DNA from 2 places in the Exiguobacterium sp. s150 genome. Region 1 is predicted to be linked to the other one. Evidence: riboswitches for the same ligand, from Rfam matches in the RefSeq annotation. Region 1 holds a riboswitch; the other holds the start of a gene.
What was found. Region 1 has a riboswitch for thiamine pyrophosphate ahead of KNP76_RS12025 (Ykof family thiamine-binding protein). Riboswitches for the same ligand answer to the same signal wherever they lie in the genome.
Positions count from the first base shown of each region.

Region 2: linked by a shared signal. The riboswitch ahead of thiW (energy coupling factor transporter S component ThiW) and the one ahead of KNP76_RS12025 (Ykof family thiamine-binding protein) in region 1 are both predicted to bind thiamine pyrophosphate.

Region 1 is NZ_JACSMC010000027.1:20,508-25,145, reverse strand. Features, by position in the region: gene KNP76_RS12040 (energy-coupling factor transporter transmembrane component T family protein) at 1-10, opposite strand, end outside; gene KNP76_RS12035 (ABC transporter ATP-binding protein) at 7-1,320, opposite strand; gene KNP76_RS12030 (ECF transporter S component) at 1,331-1,906, opposite strand; gene KNP76_RS12025 (Ykof family thiamine-binding protein) at 1,899-2,492, opposite strand; TPP riboswitch at 2,573-2,673, opposite strand; gene KNP76_RS12020 (GTP-binding protein) at 2,736-3,929, opposite strand; gene KNP76_RS12015 (hypothetical protein) at 4,035-4,298, opposite strand; gene KNP76_RS12010 (SMP-30/gluconolactonase/LRE family protein) at 4,311-4,638, opposite strand, start outside.
Region 2 is NZ_JACSMC010000021.1:20,672-25,309, forward strand. Features, by position in the region: gene KNP76_RS10660 (LTA synthase family protein) at 1-927, opposite strand, end outside; gene KNP76_RS10665 (VOC family protein) at 1,021-1,419, opposite strand; gene KNP76_RS10670 (GNAT family N-acetyltransferase) at 1,513-1,992, shown strand; gene KNP76_RS10675 (hypothetical protein) at 1,987-2,259, opposite strand; gene thiW (energy coupling factor transporter S component ThiW) at 2,327-2,812, opposite strand; TPP riboswitch at 2,875-2,973, opposite strand; gene KNP76_RS10685 (hypothetical protein) at 3,019-3,741, opposite strand; gene KNP76_RS10690 (ribonuclease FAU-1 family protein) at 3,974-4,513, shown strand; gene KNP76_RS10695 (tetratricopeptide repeat protein) at 4,564-4,638, shown strand, end outside.

The sequences.
Region 1 (4,638 bases):
GAAACGTCATCCCATCCCCTCCATCCATAACCCATGAGCCTGAAGGAGTTCCGGCTGCTCCCAAAGCGATGCGTCATACGGACCGTTCAACTTCCCGTCGTGCATCAAATAATACGTATTCGCAGCCCGGGCGAAGTTGAGGTCGTGCGTCACGAACAGCACGGCCTGACCGTCACGTGCCCGTTCTTCCATCAAGTCATAAAGCGCACCGAGCGACGCCTCGTCTTGTCCGGCGGTCGGTTCATCGAACGCGATGAGTCGTTTCCCAGAGAGCAACATCACGCCAATCGCGAGTCGGCGCTTTTGTCCGTGACTGAGCGAGAGCGGATGGGCGTCATGTAATCGCTCGAGACCGAGCCGCGTCAACACGTCTTCAATCGGGTGATCGTGTCCGTACGCGAGCTCGTGCGCCACCTCGCTCGTGACGAACAGGTGTGCCGGCGATTGCGGGACGAGCCCGACGTCGCGATGGTTCCGGGCGAGACTCCTGAGCCATGTCGATTTGCCGCTCCCGTTACGACCGAGGATGGCGACGACCTCTCCCTCGGCGACGGTCAAGTCACTCGCTGCGAGTTCGAATTCTTTTCGTTTTAAATTCGGTATGTGAAATAAATTGTGTTCCCCTTTTTCGCTCGTAATCGGTGCGAACGTATAGTCGGGGCGCATCTCGAACGGTCCATCGTAGACGATTCGCCCCTCCATAAGTTCGACTTGCCGGTCGAAGAAATCGCCCCACACGTACGGGCGATGTTCGATGACGACGACGTTGACGCTACGGGCGACGCCGTCGAGCCAACGGACGAACCGAGCCGCGGTCTCCGGGTCGAGATGGGCGAGCGGTTCATCAAGGAGGAGCCATTCCGGACGGCCAATCAGTGCACAGGCGACGGCGATTTGCTGCTTCTCGCCACCAGACAAGTCATGGATGTAGCGATGTCGATAATCGTCGAGCCGCAACGTCCGTAACATCATCTCGACGCGCCCCATCATCTCCTCGCGGGGGACGTGAAAGTTTTCGAGCGTAAAGATCAGCTCTTCCTCGACCGTCTGCATGACGAACTGACTGTCGGGGTCTTGGAACACGGTGCCGACCCGACGATTCACCTCGCCGGCCGCGTACGTGTCATAAGGCCGGTCGAACAAGTCGAGCCTTCCGGTCACGATGCCGTCACAGTTGTCCGGATAGAGCCGGTTCATCATGGCGAACAGTGTCGATTTCCCCGACCCGCTCGACCCGCTGATGAGTGTCCGCCCATCCCGGAGCGTGAGCGTGACGTCTGCCAATACGTCGGTCGACTTGCCGGGATAACGAAACGTCAACTGCTCCGCCTCAACCATGGGCGCGTCCTTGACGTGCGAGCGCGTAGCCTTCGAGCGCACCCGTCCTGAGCAACAAGTCGCTCAAAATCTTTCCACCGAGCCCTGCGATGAGCATCCCGCTCGTGGCGCGCAGGGCGAACATCGTCGCCACGTACGTCGGGCTGAGTGCCGCGAGGCCGCCCATGACGTATGTATAGGCGAAACTCGTCACGGCCGCACCGAAGCCAGCGAGCATGAGCACCCACAGGTCATATCGTTTATACCCGGTGACGGCGAACGCCGCTTCGGCTCCGAGTCCTTGAATGATCCCGACGAGAATGATGCGTGGCCCGATTGCGTTCCCAATCATCATCTCAATCGTCGCCGCGAGCACTTCCGACAAAAAGGCGGCACCGGGCTTACGGATGATATAGGCGGCGATAATCGAGACGATGAACCAAATCCCGAAAATCCATTCATAGGCGATTGGCCCAATCAGCCCAGCCCACAAATTTCCGACGTGGACGAACGCCAAATAGACGACGGCGAAGACGACCGATAAAATCGACAACAAGACGATCTCTTTTAACTTCCACGACTTAAGCATTGTTTTGTCCCTCGTGTGACGGACTGTTCACACTGAACGTGACCGTCATGACGACGTGGCTCGTCTTCGCACGCACCCGGTCGAACGTCGCCTCGTAAAACGAGAATACCGGCTCGATGTCGCCATGGATGCCGGAGGCGTAATGCATCGAGTCATTGAACACACCGCGCGCTTTTGCAAAGTCGATTTCTTCATAGATGATGTCCATATACGTTTCGTCCCCGAGCGGATAGAGTGCGAACTGGGATGAGACGTATTGGTTTTCGACCGAACCGTTCGCCGGCTCGTTCGTCACGTCGAGCAAGTTGTCCCCCGTCGTGTCGCCAGGGCAGCCGACCGAGAACGTCCCGCTCATCGAGACGTGCACCCCCGACTTCGTCGCATGAGATAAGACGGCCTTGGCCACATCGAATACGTGCTCACTCCGTCCCCGGATGATCGTCGAGACGTCATCGGTATGGCGCCAGACGTTCTGTAAGTCCGTCTCCTTCAGTGCGCCTTTGATGACGCTCACGAAATCGGACGTCATCGGGCTGAGTGTAAAGCGGAACCCGACAATCGGGCTCGTTCCACATTGGTTGTTCATGTTCTGTTCCCCCTTTATCTGTATGCACGAAAAAAGCCGCATCCATGAGAATGCGGCCACTCGTCCAATTAAAGTCCATCAGAAAAAGTGCCACACTTCCTCACGCCGGTATTACCCGGATCGAGTCATAAGGGATCGGAGCCATGCTCACATCTCAGCCGAAGCACCCCTAGTGTAGTCCAATGTATGCGGTTTGTTCATGCAAGGAACAGTATAGACGACCAATTTCGATTTGTAAACGGTTTATGAGAAAGTGACAACGCCATTCCCTGGAAGCGTGTCTTCGAGCATCGTCCAATCGAGCGCCATCTCTTCGTCAGTCAACAGGCAAGTATCAAGCATCGATTCGACACGCGCACGGTCCATTCGCTGTCCAATTAAAACGAGCTCGGTTTGGCGGTCGCCGTAAGGCTCGATATAGTCTTCAGCGAGCTCCGGTTCTGCCGCGAACATAAGCCGGCGCTCCTCTTCCGGAAGCGTCGCGAGCCACCGCCCGGCGTGCTCGAGCGTCGAGGCGTATCCGGCCTGCGAGAACAAGCAGGCGAGGTCGTTACGCGAAGCAATCCATAAAAATCCTTTTGCCCGCACGATTTCCTCAGGGAACTGCTCAATCCACGCATGAAGTCGCGCTGGGTGGAACGGACGACGGCGACGATAGACGAACGAGCTGATGCCGTACTCTTCGGTCTCCGGCGTATGTTCTTCCGCCTCAAGCTCTTGGATCCAGCCGGCCGAATGCATCGCCTGCTCGAAATCGAACAGCTTGACGTCGAGCAGTTCGGTCAAGTCGACGTTCGAATGAACCGACGTCAATAGTTTTGCAGACGGGTTGAGCGTCTTCAGCAGACCGGCCATCTCGTTCAGTTCGGCCTCCGACACCCGGTCGGCTTTGTTCAAGACGATGATATCGGCGAACTCGACCTGGTCGACGAGCAGGTCGACGACTTCACGGACATCCGTCTCATCGATTGCTTGTTTCCGCTCATGAAGCGACTCGCCGGAGTTGAAATCTTTCAAGAACCGGTAAGCGTCGACGACGGTCACCATCGCATCGATATAGACACGGCTCGTCAAGTCGATGCCGAGCGCGTCATCGGCATACGTGAACGTCTGGGCCACGGGAATCGGTTCCGAGATTCCGGACGACTCGATGATGATCCCGTCAAGTTCACGGTCGTTCGTGAGTTCTTGGACCGCCTCGAGGAGGTCTTCACGGAGCGTGCAACAGATGCAACCGTTCGACAGCTCGACTAGCTTCTCATCGGTCCGCGAAAATCCACTTTGTTCGATTAAACGCTCATCGATATTCAATTCGCTCATATCATTGACGATGACGGCATACTTCTTGCCGGTGCGATTGTTTAAAATATGGTTCATTAACGTCGTCTTGCCGCTCCCAAGATAGCCTGACAACACGGTGATTGGAATTCGTTTCATCATTAACAGCCCCCAAATAGTAATCATTACTTTTTAGATAATGAACGGGATTGACCATCTTGTCAACAAAAAAACACGCTCGCAAGGAGCGTGTTTCAGGCATGGCTATTCTTCGAGTGCTTTCCGTTCCGCCTCTGAGCGTGGATAAGCGTTCGCCTGCCACTCGGCCCGATAGATCGAATCGAGCTGCGTCAAGCCGACCTCATCCTCATCTTTGTCCGCGTCGACGCTCGGCGTCTCGTCCCATTTCGGTTCGAGGTAAGAATGATCGTTCGTCTCGCGGTCGTCGAGGTATTTCTTCACCCCGACTCGCGCCACCGCCGCGAGCGCGAGACCGATTCCTACGCGAACGAGCATGCGTTTCACCATGATTCTCCCTCCTTAACGTCCGAAACGATAAAGTGGCATCCCTTTCACTTCCGTATCGATTTTAAACACCGACCCGGCATCCGGATACGTTTCGAGCGCCTCGTCATCCAACCCTTCACGCGCGGTCGTGATGGCGAGTTGCTTCAAGTCGTCCCCGATGAAACAGCATGACGTCACGTTCGGCGCCGGCACCATGACTTCGAGCACTTTCTCGCCCGTCTCGGGGTTCCAGCGCGAGACGCGACCGCCGGCGAAGTGGGCGATCCATAAATGACCCTCTTCGTCCGAGGTCATGCCGTCAGGGAAGCCGTCCTCATCCTTAAATTCGACGACGACCTCC
Region 2 (4,638 bases), on a different contig from region 1:
TTTCAATCGTTTAGGCAAGGCGTCGAACGTGTGGTCGGCGTACTGGGTGTAGACAGATCCCGACTTGACCGGGTAGAGCGACGTGTTGACGGTGAACTCCGCATCCGACGTCCGGCCCTCATGTGTCTGGTGATAGACGTTCGGGAAATAAAGCATCTCGTCGCGGAGCGCGTTCAAACTTGGTGTCACGTCTTGACCGTTGATGACTTGGCCAATCACAGACGCTTGAAACGACTCGAGTTGGACGACGATGACGTTCGTGTCGGACGAGGCGCTCACGGTCGCGGAAGACAAGGCGGCGACGTTGGATTGGTCGACGTCGGTCACCGCCGTCCCGAGTCCAGCCCCGTCACGGAGGCCACGCGCGGCGTCTAAGCCGTGATAACCCCAAAATCCGTATTTATAGTACTCACGCATGTTCGAGATGGCCGTCCGGTCGTCCGGTGGATAATTGACAATAAGCGGAACGCTATACAGCATAAGTCCGGCTAACAAACCGAGACCAGCCGCACGAAGTCCTCTCGTCTCTCGAACGGGGTGCCGTTTTCGATACATCACGATTGCCCCAAAAACGAGTAAGTCGGCGAAAAAGAGGAAATCGGTCGCCTGAATCAACGTCAAGAATCCACCGCCGACGTCACCCATCTGGCCGGCATCTGACAAGAGCGCGACCGACAAGACGTTTCCGAAATAGCGGTAATACCAAGCGTCCGAGATGAGCAAGGTGCTATGTAAAAATAGCGAGGCGAGGAGGATCCATCTGCGAACGTTCGGTCGAACGAGTAATGCCCAGCTCGTCATCATGAGGATCATGCCGACGTTGACGAGGAAGAAGTGGAATGTGAATGCACTCGTCGTCAGCACGCTGAATAAATAGAGCTTGAGGAGCGAGAGAATCAAGTAAGTCCAATAATCGAGATATTTCATGCGTTGCCTCCAAGAAAACCAAGTTGGTTAAGTGTTCCTGTTTTCAAGTGGCCAAAAACATCACGGTGTACAAAAAAAGTGAGGCGCGTCGCCTCACTTGATTAAAAACGAGTCCCGAAGTTCGATGATCGTGCCTTCCGGGGCTTTTAATTTGCTTAAATAGCCGTCGACGACGAAGTAGATGTTGCCGCCCTGTTTCGGTAAGAACGGTACATCGAGCGCCTCGAGCCGTCGCACTTCTGTTTCGAGGTCGTCTACGTACAGAGCGAAATGGACAGGGCCGGCCACGTGTTTCGAATAGGGGGTCAACGTCTCGTCGACTTTTGCCGTCTGGAGCTCGATGTAAAAGTCGCCGAGCTTGAGCCAGCTATTGAACGCCCGTGTATGAAAGTCAGGCGATTCCTGAACGAGTTCGAATCCAAGCGCTTCATAGAATCGTTTAGACGCCTCATAGTCGGGCGTTTGGATGCAGAGATGGTGGATTTGTTTCATCGTATCACTCCTTTCTTTTAGTTTAGCGAATCCATATTGGAAACGGAACTTTTCATGGGCAAAGGGCGTATAGGATACCGGGGAGGCGAAAGGATGGATACGGAAGTGTTAACGATTCAACCGGTTGATAACACGAACCGGGACGTCGTCATCGGCTTGACCGTCGCTGCGGAGCAGTCCCGCTTCATCGAAACGAATGCGGAATCGCTTCGCGAGATGGAAGTCGACGTCAAATACGCGTGGCAGTGCTATGCGCTTTGTCTCGACGAACGACCGGTCGGCTTCATGATGATTGGGGCGGAGAACAAAATCGACCGCTACGTGTGGCTCGACCGTTTTATGATGGATGCGCATGAGCAAGGACGGGGGCTTGGATCACGTTTTCTACAGTTGGCGCTCATCTTCATTCAAGACCGATTCGACGTGGATGACATCGTCCTCAGTTTACACGCGGCAAATGAACCGGCGAAGCGGTTTTATCAGCGAGGTGGATTCGTCGATAGCGGCCGCATCGACGAATGGAACGGAGAAGCGATTTGGGTGTATCACGTCAAACAGGGACAACCGTCATGAGGCGGTCGTCCCTGTTTTCGTTGTGGTCGCTTTAACCGAATTCCCGGCCATGAAGAAACAGATGATGGCGATGAAGCCGAAGAGAGGGATGAACCAATTTTGCACCAACAGATCCATGACGGTCGGTTCCTCAGGCCAAACGCCTGTAGCGACCAAGGCGTGCCAACGCGTATACGCCGCGATGCGCTCTAACGTAAATAACAGGGCGGTGATTACAAGAGCAGTCGCTCCAATCACCCCTGACTGTAATCGAGTCAATACGGTCACTCCTTTCGAATGATATACCCTTATTTTACCATTCGTTTGAACGAAAAGGAGAGGCCAAATGAATCAATTATTGCTTGAGAGCAGGCCGCAACTGTTTGACGCGAGCGAGCACAATCCAGCCGAGTAAGGCGCCGGTCACGCTCGAGGCGAGGAAGGCCGGGAAAAAGAAGAACGCGCCGAACTCAGTCCCCATCAAGATTTTCGCGTAAGGCACAGCGATGAGCGAGGCGATGACGCCCGTTCCAATCACTTCACCGAGTGCGGCGAAGGCGACGCGGTTCGTCTTCATATAGAAGATTCCGGCGAGAATTGCACCAATCATGCCGCCAGGGAACGCGAGTAGGGAACCGGTTCCTGTCATGACCCGAACCAGTCCGGTCACGAAGGCGACAAGGACGGCACCGAGCGGGCCGACGGTGACCGCCGCGATGACGTTCACCATATGTTGGATTGGGAAAGCCCGGGCGACTCCGGTCGGAATCGAGATGAACAATGAGCCGATAATCGCGATGGCGACGAGCATCGCCATCCAAGTGAGTTGTTGAATACGCATGGATCAGTCTCCCTTCAAAATGAAAACGCCACTTCTCCAAAAGGAAAAGTGGCGTGGAACAGACGAATCCCATGCCACTTCCCTACGCTGGTATGAGCCAGATCAGGTTCAAAGGGTCCGGCGTTTGCCGTCTCAGCCCGAAGGCTCCCCTAGTGGTCGTTTATTCGTTTAAGTATAACATAGTGTCATCATAAGCGTTCGATGGTTCATTCGTTCTTCTCGAGCAGATGTTTGTAATCGATTTCGTTCCAGAACAATGGCGCGATGGACTCGGGCCCTTTAAAGATTTCCCCGTCTCGGTCGTAGACGATGGCATACCCGCTCTTGACCTCAAACACAATCAAATCCGCGGTCACTTCGGTCACGCCGTCCCCGGCGATGATGATATCCTTGAGCGGCTCGCGGGCGATTGATACGCCCCATTCGTCGAGCTCGACGATGAGTGCGGACGTGTAGGCGTGACGATCGTAAATCGATTGAAACGCATCTTGTGTCAACGTGACGTCTTCCGGTGGGGCGCTCGTCCCATATTTCCGTTTCTCGACCTCCTCGACGAACTGTAAGAACGACGTTTCTTGCCAGAAGAGCGGGGCAATCGCTTCCGTCCCGTTCGCAATCAACCCGTCCTCGCCTTCAAACACCGTGGCGTACGTTCCATCGTCGAGTTGGAACGGATAGACGTCTGCATAAGTGTGGTGGATGCCGTTACCAGCGATGACGACCCGTTCGAACGTCTCACGATACGGCGTGAGTCCGTTCGCCTTGAGGGTTTCAAGTAATTTTTCGGCGACTTCATGTTGGTCAAAAACGTCCTTGAAGTCCTCCCGAGTCCATTCGGTCATGATTTCTGGCGCAGGTTCGTTCGAATCCGCTGGAATGACCGGCTTTTCGATTGGATCGGTACAGCCTGCAAGTAACAGTAGGCCCAACCCGAATATAAATAAACGTGTCACATTGCACCCCTTTGATTATACAAATTTTACCTATTCATAAAGAAGCGTAGCATGGATGGAAACGGATGAGAACCTATACACGTTTTCGTTGTGGTGTAGTAGGGCGTGATCCTGTCAGGTTAACTGAACAGAATCTGTACGACTGAACAGGGAACTGTCGGATTTTGGCGAACTGTTAAAGCAAACGAGCTATGAAGGAGCGAGTACGATGCCAAAACGAAAATTTGCCAACCGACGGGATTGGGAGCGGATTCTTGAACACCGCTATGCCCAGATGGACGTCCATGACGAACATTTCTCAGGGACGGTCGCCTTGTTTCAAATCGATGCGGTCCGGGCCCCGCAGTATAAGCAACATAACGGAGAGGAATTCATCGTGGCCGACGCCGGCTTTGCGTGGCTCCAATATTTCCCGGACAATGAACCGTTTGGGGTGACGGTCATGTTTGATGACACGGGTCACATCGTCCAGTGGTACATCGATATCGTCCAATCGATTGGCAAAGAGGACGGAATCCCCTATATGGACGACTTGTTGCTCGACATTTTAGTCTTCCCGAACGGGGACATCGTCCGAAAAGACGAAGATGAATTCGAGGAAGCGCGGTTGACGGGCGAATTGACACCGGAGCTCGTCGTCACCGGCTGGCGTGACTTCGAACAGACGCTCGACCGTATCGAGCGCCGTGACTTCGTCTACTTTGACCTTGCACAAGGGCATTACGAGACATTGAAGCAAATGCTTTGAACGTGCGGCTTCCTTTGATACAGTGAAAGAAAAGCGCAGGGGGATGAACCATGAAACAGATTGACATCGATACGTGGCCACGAAAGAAGCATTACGAGTTTTTCAAGGCGTTCGCCGCCCCACAT